Regions from separate parts of the Vibrio cyclitrophicus genome, predicted to be linked through region 3. Evidence: predicted binding sites of a transcription regulator. Region 3 holds the regulator's gene; each other region holds the start of a gene.
The links. Region 3 encodes PurR, which represses purine synthesis genes. Its sites were predicted from a motif close to TNANGNAAACGTTTNCNTNA; they were not measured.
Positions count from the first base shown of each region.

Region 1 (4,191 bases), 1.3 Mb from region 3:
GAAGCGCTCTGCTAGATCTTTCGCTTTGCTTTCCCACTGCAATGGATCAGTGTACGTATCACGCGGGTCAAGAATCGTAGGATCTACGTCGTGCAACGCTAGCGGTACTTCTAGGTTAAACATAGGGATAACCTTAGTATCCGCTTGGTCGATTGAGCCATCTAAGATAGCGTCAATGATGCCACGAGTATCTTGAATCGAGATACGTTTGCCTGTGCCGTTCCAACCAGTGTTCACTAGGTAAGCTTCTGCTCCCGCCGCTTCCATACGTTTCACAAGCACTTCAGCGTACTGAGTTGGGTGAAGAGTTAGGAATGCAGCACCGAACGCAGCAGAGAACGTAGGAGTTGGCTCAGTAATACCGCGCTCTGTACCCGCTAGTTTCGCTGTGAAGCCAGATAGGAAGTGGTACTTCGTTTGTTCTGGAGTCAGTTTAGATACTGGCGGTAGAACACCAAATGCATCAGCGGTCAGGAAGATAACTTTTTGAGCGTGACCTGCTTTTGATACTGGTTTAACAATGTTGTCGATGTGATGAATCGGGTAAGAAACACGAGTGTTCTCTGTTTTTGAACCGTCATCAAAATCGATAGAACCATCGCCACGAACCGTTACGTTCTCTAGTAGTGCATCACGACGGATTGCGTTGTAGATTTCAGGTTCAGCTTCTTTAGATAGACGAATTGTCTTCGCGTAACAACCACCTTCAAAGTTGAAGATACCATCGTCATCCCAACCGTGCTCATCATCACCGATTAGCTCACGTTTAGGATCGGTTGATAGGGTTGTTTTACCAGTGCCTGATAGACCGAAGAAAATAGCGACATCGCCTTTCTCGCCAACGTTTGCACTACAGTGCATTGAAGCAATACCTTGTAGAGGTAGTAGGTAGTTCATCATTGCGAACATACCTTTTTTCATCTCACCGCCGTACCAGGTACCGCCAATGATCTGAACACGTTCAGTCAGGTTGAAAGCGACAAAGTTCTCAGAGTTTAGACCTTGTTTCTCCCAGTTAGGGTTGGTTGTTTTAGCACCGTTCATTACCACGAAATCAGGTTCGAACGTTGCTAGTTCTTCGTCGGTTGGACGAATGAACATGTTCTTAACGAAGTGCGCTTGCCACGCTACTTCAGTGATAATACGCACACTTAAACGCGTATCTGGGTTAGCACCACAATAACCGTCGATGACAAACAGACGCTTGCCAGATATCTGAGTTGTTACAAGCTCTTTCAGCTCGTCCCATACTTCAGTGGTAATCGGTTTGTTGTCATTTTTGCCTTGATCTGACCACCACATGGTATCGCGTGTTGTGTCATCTTTAACAATGTACTTATCTTTTGGTGAGCGGCCAGTAAAGATACCAGTATCAACCGCAACGGAGCCTAGTTCCGTTACTACGCCTTTTTCGTAGCCTTCTAGACCCGGCAGTGTTTCTTCAACGAATAACTGCTCGTAGCTAGGATTACGAAGAACTTCGGTAACGCCAGTCAGTCCGTGCTTAGTTAGATCAATTTGTGCAGCCTTAGTATGTTCCATAACGGTCATAGGTGCTCCTTGTAGGATATTTTGTAGGGATTTTGTAATAATTTTTTATTGTTATCTGCTCACCATGCTAGCAACGAGGCTCGGGGGAAACAGGGATACAGCTCAAAAAATATCCATATTAACCTTGGGGTTTTAAGCGCCTCGTCACATATTGGCCCAACTAGTCTATCCTGTACGCAAACCTTTGCGCTAGGGGCGAGAACATTATTAATTGATTAAAATTAAGCGGTGATTTTATTACGAGATGTTACGGAGTTTGCGCTATTTTGATCACAAAAAAGGCCAGCTGAGTGCTGACCTTTTTGGGGTAAATTACGTGTTTTTGGTACGCCGTAAATTAATGAACCGTATTGCTGCCTTTATCTGCCGCTTCTGCGTAAAGAGCATCTACATCATTTTTGTCGAACGAGTAGTTTGTGCCACAGTAATCGCAGTGTAGTCCCACACTACCTTCCGTGCTTAGAATGTCGTAAATCTCTTCTTGAGCAACAGTAATGATAGCCGCAGCGCTTCGATCACGTGAACAGCCACAGAAGAACTCAACCGGTTGAGGTGTAAATACCTGAACCTTCTCTTGGTTGTATAGACGGTAAAGCAGTTCGTTAGCTTCTAAAGAGAACAACTCTTCGTTTTTAACGGTGTCGGTTAGTTGCTCTAGATGCTCGAAATCATCTGGCGTACCTGTGCCGTCAGGCATAACTTGTAAAAGCATACCTGCAGCGTGAGCTTTACCTTCATGTTCGCCAGTGCGCAGCCATAGACGAGTCTTAAGCTGTTCTGAGTTAGCAAAGTAACCTTCAAGAACGTCAGCAAGCGTTTCGCCTTCCAGACCAACGATACCTTGGTAACGTTCACCTTTCTTAGGATCGATGGTGATCACTAGGTGGCCTTTACCCATTAGGTCGTGTAGGCCAGCATCATCAGCAATCTCGCCTTCAAAGCGAGCGACACCGCGGATCTTTTGGTCGTGATCGCCATTGATAACAACTAGAGATACTGGGCCATCACCTTGCAATTGCATGGTAATAGAGCCTTCAAACTTTAGGGTCGCTGTTAATAGCGTCGTTGAAACCAATAGCTCACCCAGTAGCTTTTGAACTGGCGCTGGGTATTCCTTGCTAGAAATAATCTGTTGGTACGCTTCATCGATTTGTACCAATTCACCACGTACTGATAGATCTTCAAATAGGTAGCGATTTAAAACATTACTTGTAGACATTGGGTCTGCCATTTGGCTATTCCTTCTAGCTTATTGATTCTTGAACTTGATAATGTCACGACGTTGCTTTTTATCTGGGCGACGTTCAGGTGCTGGGCTATGAGCATTCAGCTTACGTTGTGCTGCAAACTCTTCTCTTTTTGCCACGCTCTCGGTGGTTTCTGCATAGAGGGTTTGGGCGATCGGAGCTCCGCCACGATGAGCCGAGATTTTCTCGATTGTCACCGTTTTTTCTTCATTACCTTGACGCAGTGTAATCACGGCCCCAAGTTCGACAATTTTACTTGGTTTGCTGCGCTGACCATTATAGTGGACTTTGCCACCATCGACCATGTTGCGAGCAATAGACCGGGTTTTGTAAAAACGAGCTGCCCACAACCATTTATCGAGTCTGACAGCTTCATTAGCAGTTTTCATATAGGGCTGTGCCTTATTAAGTGAGAAATGAATGCGGTTTAACTGTAATGAACAGTGCGCAACATGTTTTTTTGATGATGCTTATCACATTAAGTAGAAGCTTAAAGTGGAGGCGGTTGGCATTTTTTTCAAGTCATATTACAAAATAGCCATGTAATGCCGTTTTATCGATTTGCTATGATATAGTTCGAGATCTTATGCTTAAATAAGCTCGGTATCGAACGAATGAATAAAAAGGCTGAAAGTTTAATGATTTGCAGCGTTTGTCGTCATGAAAAGGGGCAAGGGAAGTGAACTTTTTAGAGCTCAAAAGTCGCATGGGAAATTCACCTGTGTTGAGCCGCTTATTAGAGAATGGATTTGTATTTCAGCAAAAACTAAGCCTAGTGACGTGTTGTTTGTTGATTGCAGCTTCAGCATGGATTTTAGGACAGCTTGCGTGGTTTATTGAACCTGCCGAGCAAACCGTTGTGCCTTGGAAAGCAACAGCTTCATCGTCTTCCTCTCCTCAATCGACCCTCGATATTTCTTCCCTACAGCAGAGCAACATGTTTGGTGCCTATAACCCAACCACAGCTCCTGTTGTTAAACAGCAAGTTATCCAAGATGCACCTAAGACACGATTAAACCTAGTTTTGGTGGGCGCTGTCGCCAGCTCTAATCCAAAATTGAGCTTAGCGGTGATCGCGAATCGTGGCACGCAAGCAACTTACGGCATTAACGAAGAGATTGAAGGTACGCGAGCTAAGTTAAAAGCGGTATTAGTGGATCGCGTGATCATCGATAACTCAGGGCGAGATGAAACATTGATGCTTGAAGGGATTGAGTACAAGCGTTTAGCGGTATCAGCACCTGCGCCACCTCGTACCACTTCTTCTGTTCGTGGCAATAACCCCGCTTCCGAAGAAGAGAAGCTAGACGAAATTAAAGCGAAGATAATGCAAGATCCACAACAAATCTTCCAATATGTTCGACTGTCTCAGGTGAAGCGTGACGATAAAGTT
Region 1 is NZ_AP025480.1:3,278,904-3,283,094, reverse strand. It holds gene pckA (phosphoenolpyruvate carboxykinase (ATP)) at 1-1,551, opposite strand, end outside; gene hslO (Hsp33 family molecular chaperone HslO) at 1,889-2,782, opposite strand; gene hslR (ribosome-associated heat shock protein Hsp15) at 2,801-3,187, opposite strand; gene gspC (type II secretion system protein GspC) at 3,505-4,191, shown strand, end outside.
Region 1: a site for PurR is predicted at 1,724-1,743, ahead of pckA (phosphoenolpyruvate carboxykinase (ATP)). Genes of this name have one in related genera too.

Region 2 (4,191 bases), 690 kb from region 3:
GTCCAAATCCATTTATCGCGACTTTTAGCATAGTTCCGTACATCTAACCAAAATTTCGTGCAACAGATGATAACTGAATCCTACCCAAAAGGCATTACTTGAATACCTCAGTCTACTTAGGACAGGTTGATCTGCTACTTATAAAGATGAGTCTAGGAGAAAACAAATCCCAGATACAAAAAACCGAGCTCAGCGCTCGGTTTTTTCCTTCATTTAACTGTTAGCACAAGGCCATCAGTCAATGATTAAGCAAGAAACTCTTTCGCTGTGTTTACTACATTTTCAGTAGTGAAACCGAACATCTTGAATAGCTCACCCGCTGGTGCAGATTCGCCGAACGTTGTCATACCGATGATCTTGCCACCGAAACCAACGTACTTGTACCAGAAGTCAGCGATGCCAGCTTCTACAGCGATACGTGCAGTTACGTCAGATGGAAGTACAGATTCGCGGTATTCAGCGTCTTGCTTATCGAATGCGTCAGTTGCAGGCATAGAGACTACGCGTACTGCTTTACCTTCAGCTGTTAGTTGTGCTGCTGCTTCAACAGCAAGCTCAACTTCAGAACCTGTAGCAATGATGATTAGCTCTGGCTTACCAGCACAATCTTTCAGGATGTAACCACCCTTAGCGATATTAGCTACTTGCTCTGCGTTACGATCTTGTTGTGCAAGGTTCTGACGAGAGAAGATTAAAGATGAAGGACCATCTTTACGCTCAATAGCCAGTTTCCAAGCAACTGCTGATTCAACTTGGTCACATGGACGCCATGTGCTCATATTTGGAGTCAGACGTAGAGAAGCGATCTGCTCAACCGGTTGGTGAGTCGGGCCATCTTCGCCAAGACCGATAGAATCGTGCGTGTAAACTTGGATGTTCTGAACTTTCATCAGAGCAGCCATACGCATTGCGTTACGCGCGTATTCCATGAACATTAGGAACGTTGCACCGTATGGTACGAAACCACCGTGCAGAGCGATACCGTTCATGATAGCCGTCATACCGAACTCACGTACACCGTAGTGGATGTAGTTACCAGAGAAGTCAGTTGCTTCAAGAGACTTAGAACCAGACCACATAGTTAGGTTAGAAGGCGCAAGGTCAGCAGAGCCGCCCATGAATTCAGGTAGCATCGCACCGAACGCTTCTAGTGCATTTTGAGACGCTTTACGTGAAGCGATGTTAGCTGGGTTAGCTTGAAGGTCAGCAATGATTGCGTTTGCTTTCTCTTCCCACTCAGCTGGAAGTTCGCCGTTAGTACGACGTTTGAATTCTGCTGCTAGCTCTGGGTAAGCCGCTGCGTATGCGTCAAACTTAGCATTCCACGCTGCTTCTTTCGCTGCGCCTGCTTCTTTCGCATTCCACTCAGCTGCGATATCTGCTGGTATTTCGAAAGGACCGTGTTCCCAACCAAGCGCTGCTTTAGTTGCTGTGATTTCATCTGCACCTAGTGGAGCACCGTGACAGTCGTGCGTACCCGCTTTGTTTGGAGAACCAAAACCGATGATAGTTTTAGTACAGATAAGTGTTGGACGAGGATCTGCTTTAGCCGCTTCAATTGCAGCATTGATAGCGTCAGCATCGTGACCATCAACAGCAGGGATTACATGCCAACCGTAAGCTTCAAAACGCTTAGGTGTATCGTCAGAGAACCAACCTTCAACTTCGCCATCAATAGAGATGCCGTTGTCATCCCAGAAAGCAACCAACTTACCAAGGCCTAGCGTACCCGCTAGAGAACATGCTTCGTGAGAGATACCTTCCATCAGACAACCATCACCCATGAATGCATAAGTGTAGTGGTCTACGATGTCGTGGCCTTCTTTGTTGAACTGTGCAGCCAGTGCTTTCTCAGCCATTGCCATACCAACAGCATTAGTGATGCCTTGACCTAGAGGGCCTGTCGTTGTTTCGATACCAGGAGCGTAACCGTACTCAGGGTGACCAGGCGTCTTAGAGTGCAGCTGACGGAAGTTCTTAAGGTCTTCAATTGAGAGCTCGTAACCTGCCAGATGAAGCAGAGAGTAAATCAACATTGAACCATGCCCGTTAGACAAGATAAAACGGTCGCGGTCAGCCCACTCTGGGTTTCCTGGGTTGTGGTTCAAGTGACCACGCCAAAGAACTTCAGCGATGTCAGCCATACCCATAGGTGCGCCAGGGTGGCCTGAATTTGCTTGTTGAACGCCATCCATGCTAAGTGCGCGAATTGCATTGGCTAGATCTTTACGAGAAGGCATGTCTGCTCCTGAGTACATAAGCGATTTAAAAAAGAGATTAATGCTAAAATTTTCATTCTTATTAGCGCGGGTATTCTCTCAAACGACTTTAGCGACTGCAAACGTTTTACTGGCATTTTAACAGTCATTTTTCGCAATTTTCGAACATTTACATCGCTTGGCAATGGCTTATCCCGACCGATACGCAAACGTTTAGTTATGACATATCATAAAAAAGAGCTTGTAATTCGACCGCTGGAATTTAGAATAGCCGTCTAGATGTAGAAACACCTACAAAATATACTGTATTTAATGGCAGCGCTTGCTAGCTTGCGATGCCTAAAATTATTTGCATTTAACTGTTTGCAACTAAAAACTAATTGCAACTAAAAACTAAAAGTGGAGCTCTCATGGCTAAGCACCTATTCACTTCTGAATCTGTTTCAGAAGGCCATCCAGATAAAATTGCAGACCAAATCTCTGATGCTGTTCTTGATGCCATCTTGGAACAAGATCCAAAAGCACGTGTTGCTTGTGAGACTTACGTAAAAACCGGCATGGTTATGGTTGGCGGTGAAGTAACAACGTCTGCATGGGTTGATATCGAAGAAATCACTCGTGAAACAGTACGTGAAATTGGTTACGTTCATTCTGATATGGGCTTTGACGCTGACTCTTGTGCCGTTCTAAACACAATTGGTAAGCAGTCTCCAGACATTAACCAAGGTGTCGATAAAGCAGACCCTAAAGAGCAAGGCGCTGGCGACCAAGGCATCATGTTTGGTTACGCGACTAACGAAACACCAATCCTAATGCCAGCTCCAATTACTTACTCTCATCTTCTTGTTAAGAAGCAAGCTGAAGTACGTAAGAGCGGCAAACTTGACTTCCTTCGCCCAGATGCGAAATCTCAAGTAACATTCCAGTACGACCAAGGTAAGATTGTTGGTATTGATGCTGTTGTTCTTTCTACTCAACACTGTGATTCAGTAACAACTCCGGATCTACGTGAAGCGGTAATGGAAGAGATCATCAAGCCAGTACTTCCTGCTGAATGGATCAACAAAGACACTAACTTCTTCATCAACCCAACAGGCCGTTTCGTAATCGGTGGCCCAATGGGTGACTGTGGTTTAACAGGTCGTAAGATCATTGTTGATACCTACGGCGGCGCAGCTCGCCACGGTGGCGGTGCATTCTCTGGTAAAGATCCATCGAAAGTTGACCGTTCTGCAGCTTACGCAGCGCGTTACGTTGCGAAAAACATCGTTGCTGCTGGTATGGCTGATCGTTGTGAGATTCAACTGTCTTACGCTATCGGTGTTGCAGATCCAACATCTATCATGGTTGAAACGTTTGGTACTGAGAAAGTCGCTCACGAAATCATTATTGAAGCGGTTCGTCAAAACTTCGACCTACGTCCATACGGTCTTCAAGAAATGCTGAACCTTCTTCAACCTATCTACAAGCAGACAGCTGCATACGGCCACTTCGGTCGTGAAGAGTTCCCTTGGGAAGCGACTGACAAAGCAGCAATCCTTGCCGACTTCGCCGGTCTAAAATAATTTAGCCACTGCGATTTGTTTCTTTAAAGCCCTTACTTGTTAGTAAGGGCTTTATTTTTATGTACTTATCTAACCCTTACTCTGCGTAACTCGCTCTACCTGCCTTCTTTACCGTTAACCACTTAGTATAAAAAGCCATTGATAATTTGTGTTTTCTAGTACTAATGACAATAGTTAAGGTAACTCCTAGCAGATCAAGCTCACATTTAACCCCAATGCAGTTAAGCCTAATATCAATAGTTAAGTGAACGCTAGAACAATAACTAGGACGATAACGAGCACTTTAGCTCAATCCCATAATGCTCATTTAAGCCACAATATTGAGCTCTATGGAATTATAACTAGGACGTTATTTAACTAGGGGGATCTATGCCTCGTACCGCGCACCCATCCGAACTGAACGATAA
Region 2 is NZ_AP025480.1:472,418-476,608, reverse strand. It holds gene epd (erythrose-4-phosphate dehydrogenase) at 1-31, opposite strand, end outside; gene tkt (transketolase) at 246-2,240, opposite strand; gene metK (methionine adenosyltransferase) at 2,630-3,784, shown strand; gene OCW38_RS02305 (DUF2189 domain-containing protein) at 4,154-4,191, shown strand, end outside.
Region 2: a site for PurR is predicted at 2,421-2,440, ahead of metK (methionine adenosyltransferase). Genes of this name have one in related genera too.

Region 3 (4,191 bases):
GGATGGTTAGCAATAACCAATAGTATGGCAAGAAATAAAAAGCCGAAACATCAATGATGTCTCGGCTTTTTTACGCTAGTTGTCTTTTTTTACTGATTAAAACGCCCGAAGGGTTTAGTCACCAGCGAACATGTAACCTTCACCGTGAACCGTCACAAAAATCTGTGGGTTCTTGGGATCAAACTCCATTTTTGCGCGCATACGACGAATTAACACATCGATAGTGCGATCATTAGGCGCATCCACTCGGTGGCTAATCATGTTCAAAATACGTTCGCGACTTAATACTTGGTTAGGGTAAGAAGAGAGTGCGACTAGCAACTCATACTCAGCCTTAGTCAGTTTAACCGGCTCACCATTTTTGCTTAGCGCTCGGCGAGGAATATCAAACGTCCACTCACCAAAACGAACAACAGACTCATCTTCTGCTTGTTCCACCACTCCCGTCGCTGTTCTACGAGCAGCAGCAATACGCCAAAGTAAGTTTTTAACTCGAACCAATAATTCGCGAAGTTCGAAGGGTTTAGTAACATAATCGTCTGCGCCCATTTCAAGGCCTACGATTTTGTCGATGCTATCCGTGCGTCCAGTAACTAAAATAATTCCAATGTCTGATTGACTGCGTAATTCGCGAGTTAGCATCAATCCATCTTCGCCTGGTAAGTTGATGTCCAGCATAATGAGATCAACGTTGTTTTCTTCCAACACGTTTCTCATCTGAGCGCCGCTCTCAGCTTCACTCACTGTGTAACCTTCGTTCTGGAAATATCCAACCAGTTTACTGCGGGTTACCACATCATCTTCTACGACCAATACGTGATAGCTCATCTACACCACTTTTCTTATTTAATAGTTTCAATGACTATTCTATTCATAACTAGTAACAATTCTAGTGGTACTGAAGATAAAAGCCAGAAACATGGATTTTTTTTGATACAAGACAATCTTAAACCTTGCTATTTATCGTCCATCGCAATTCAATATAGGCATTACTACGAACGAGTCACTTTGCGCTTAGCAAATAACCTTGTTATTCAGCCTTGGTGTGCTTGTACCCAAATGACTTAACGGCGCTGGGTATATAAACATCACAAGACTAAATCAGGATCTATGAAATGAAAGATACGAAAGCATTCAACGAGCAAAGAGCAGAAATTTACTGGTGGTTATCAAGCTTATTCGCCAAAGAGCTCACTCAAGAAGAACTCGATCACTACCACTCTGTTGAAATTCGTTCTTTCCTTTCTGGTTTAGGTTCGAATGAAGCTCTAAAGCCTTCGATTGATAAGCTTGTAGACGCATTGAACCGTCTACAAACACGTGAAGATGCCCAACTGGAACTGTCTGCTGACTTCTGCGACCTTTTCTTGAAGACAGACAAACATGGTGCTTTACCTTACGCTTCAATGTACATCGGCGAAACAGGTCTATTAAACGATAAGCCAGCTAAAGACATGGAAGACATCATGGCTAAGCACAACTTAATCGTGAACCAAGACTTAAAAGAACCTGCAGATCACATTGCTATCGAACTCGACTTCCTTGGCAATCTAATCATCCGTTCAAATGAAACTGAGCTTGAAGAAGAATTAGAGAAATCGTTCGTCATTCAACAGCAGTTTATCGATCAGCAACTACTTACTTGGTTGCCAAAGTTTAATGTGAAATGTCATGACGTTGACCAGTTTGGTTTCTACGCTTCGGTCTCGTCTTTGCTACTCGCATTTTGCAATTTAGACACTCAATATTTAGCTGGTGAATAAGTTCGCCCAACGACTAGGTAAATAAATTCAGTAGAATGTGACAATTCACCCGGATTTCTGGGTGAATTATATTGCGAGTAATTTCTAGTCAGTCTAAAATTGTGACCGCAAACGATAAAATATGAAACATTCACGAAATGCTAAGCTTATTTAAGTTCAAAGCATTTCGGTGTTAAGACAAGCCGCTCAATAGCGGTTTTTTGTTTTTTAGCACTTTAGTACCCAAAGAGCCCTACAAATTTAAGCTCTTAGTTAAGTAGCTTAACGGCTACTTTATTCCGTACTTTGGGAAAGTAGCTTCTAATAGGATAAAACCATGGCCACTATAAAAGATGTCGCTCGCTTAGCAGGCGTATCAACAACAACCGTTTCTCACGTAATCAACAAAACACGTTTTGTCGCAGAAGCGACTCAAGAAAAAGTAAACAAAGCCGTAGACGAACTAAACTATGCACCGAGTGCTGTTGCTCGTAGTTTGAAATGTAATACAACACGCACTATCGGCATGCTAGTAACTCAGTCAACCAACCTATTCTTCTCTGAGGTTATCGATGGCGTAGAGAGCTACTGCTACCGTCAAGGCTACACTTTGATTTTGTGTAACACAGGCGGTATTTATGAGAAGCAACGTGATTACATTCGAATGCTTGCAGAGAAGCGTGTAGATGGCATCTTGGTTATGTGTTCAGACCTAACTGAAGAACTAAGAGAAATGTTAGACCGTCACGCTGACATTCCTAAAGTAGTGATGGACTGGGGTCCTGAGAGCTCTCAAGCCGACAAGATCATTGATAACTCTGAAGAAGGTGGCTACCTAGCGACCAAGTACCTTATTGAACGCGGTCACTCTAAGATTGCTTGTTTAAGTGGCCACTTAGATAAAGCAGCCTGTGTTGAACGTATCGCAGGATACAAACGTGCATTTGACGAAGCTAATATTGCCACTGACGAACGCTTGATCATTGAAGGTAACTTTGAATGTGATACTGCTGTTATAGCAGCAGATAAGATTGTTGAGATGAAAGATCGCCCAACGGCAGTGTTCTGTTTCAACGACACCATGGCACTAGGTTTGATGAGTCGATTACAAGAAAAAGGAATTCGCATTCCTGAAGATATATCAGTTATTGGTTACGATAACATCGAACTCGCTGAATATTTCTCCCCACCATTGACCACGGTTCACCAACCGAAGCGTCGTGTTGGTAAAAATGCATTCGAAATTTTGTTAGAACGCATCAAAGATAAAGATCATGAAAAACGCGTTTTCGAAATGCACCCTGAAATTGTTGAGCGAAGTACAGTTAAAACGTTAAATTAATTGATAAATTCAGTTTATTCTAATCAAGCGCACCTTTAGGTGCGCTTTTTTTATCAACAACATTAATGAACCTGGTATCATAACAGCAAGATCATTAATTGAAGCAATATCACATTTTGAAATAACAAGTGTGAGCTTCATTCAACAAAAACTTTATTCTATTTAATCAGTCACGCACAGGGCAAACCACTCGAAAGAGTGAGACGCAAAGCTTCCGGCCTAAACCACTCGTTGGTATGGTAGCGGGGTTACCGATGGCAAAATGCAGTGGTTACTAATAATTTAGTAATTTACGGCTTATTGACAATTTAGTTGCAACATTTTGCTAATCTCTCGGACCTGCTTATTTGGTGGCGTAGTTCAAATACACCGAGATAAATAACATGGATAAACCGATACTAAAGGACTCAATGAAGTTATTTGAGTCCCTAGGAAAAATAAAATCACGTTCAATGTTTGGTGGCTTCGGTCTTTTTGCCGATGACACGATGTTTGCTCTGGTTGTAAATGACCAGTTGCATATACGAGCGGACAAATGCACAACAAAGCAATTTGAACAACAAGGGTTTCAACCTTACGTTTACAAAAAACGTGGCTTCCCTGTTGTTACTAAATATTTCGCTTTGCCTGAAGGCCTGTGGCAGGATCAAGAAAAAATCTTGCAGCTTGCGACTACGTCTTTGGGTTTTGCTAAAGATGAAAAAGCTGAACAGTCTTCTGCTGAACCAACTCGATTAAAAGACCTTCCTAACCTTCGACTTGCTACCGAGCGCATGTTGAAAAAGGCTGGGATAGATTCCGTAGAACGTTTATATGAATCTGGCTCTGTAAACGCGTTTAACGCCATCAAGGAATCTCACGCGTCCTCTGTCAGTATCGAGTTACTTTGGGCGCTAGAAGGTGCGATTAATGGTACACATTGGTCTGTTATACCGCAGCAGCGTCGCGAAGAGCTTATCAGTCGCGTAAATTAACATTGTCAGTTAAAACTACACATAACTAAGCCGCATTTATGCGGCTTTTTTTTATATCTGTTGAAAGTTAATCTAAGCTTTACCTGTCTATCTATACTATCGGTATGCATTGAAAATTTAGAGGAAGTATCAA
Region 3 is NZ_AP025480.1:1,161,772-1,165,962, reverse strand. It holds gene torR (two-component system response regulator TorR) at 115-828, opposite strand; gene torD (molecular chaperone TorD) at 1,116-1,763, shown strand; gene purR (HTH-type transcriptional repressor PurR) at 2,080-3,084, shown strand; cyclic di-GMP riboswitch class I at 3,255-3,340, shown strand; gene OCW38_RS05350 (TfoX/Sxy family DNA transformation protein) at 3,468-4,058, shown strand; gene OCW38_RS05345 (TVP38/TMEM64 family protein) at 4,191-4,191, shown strand, end outside.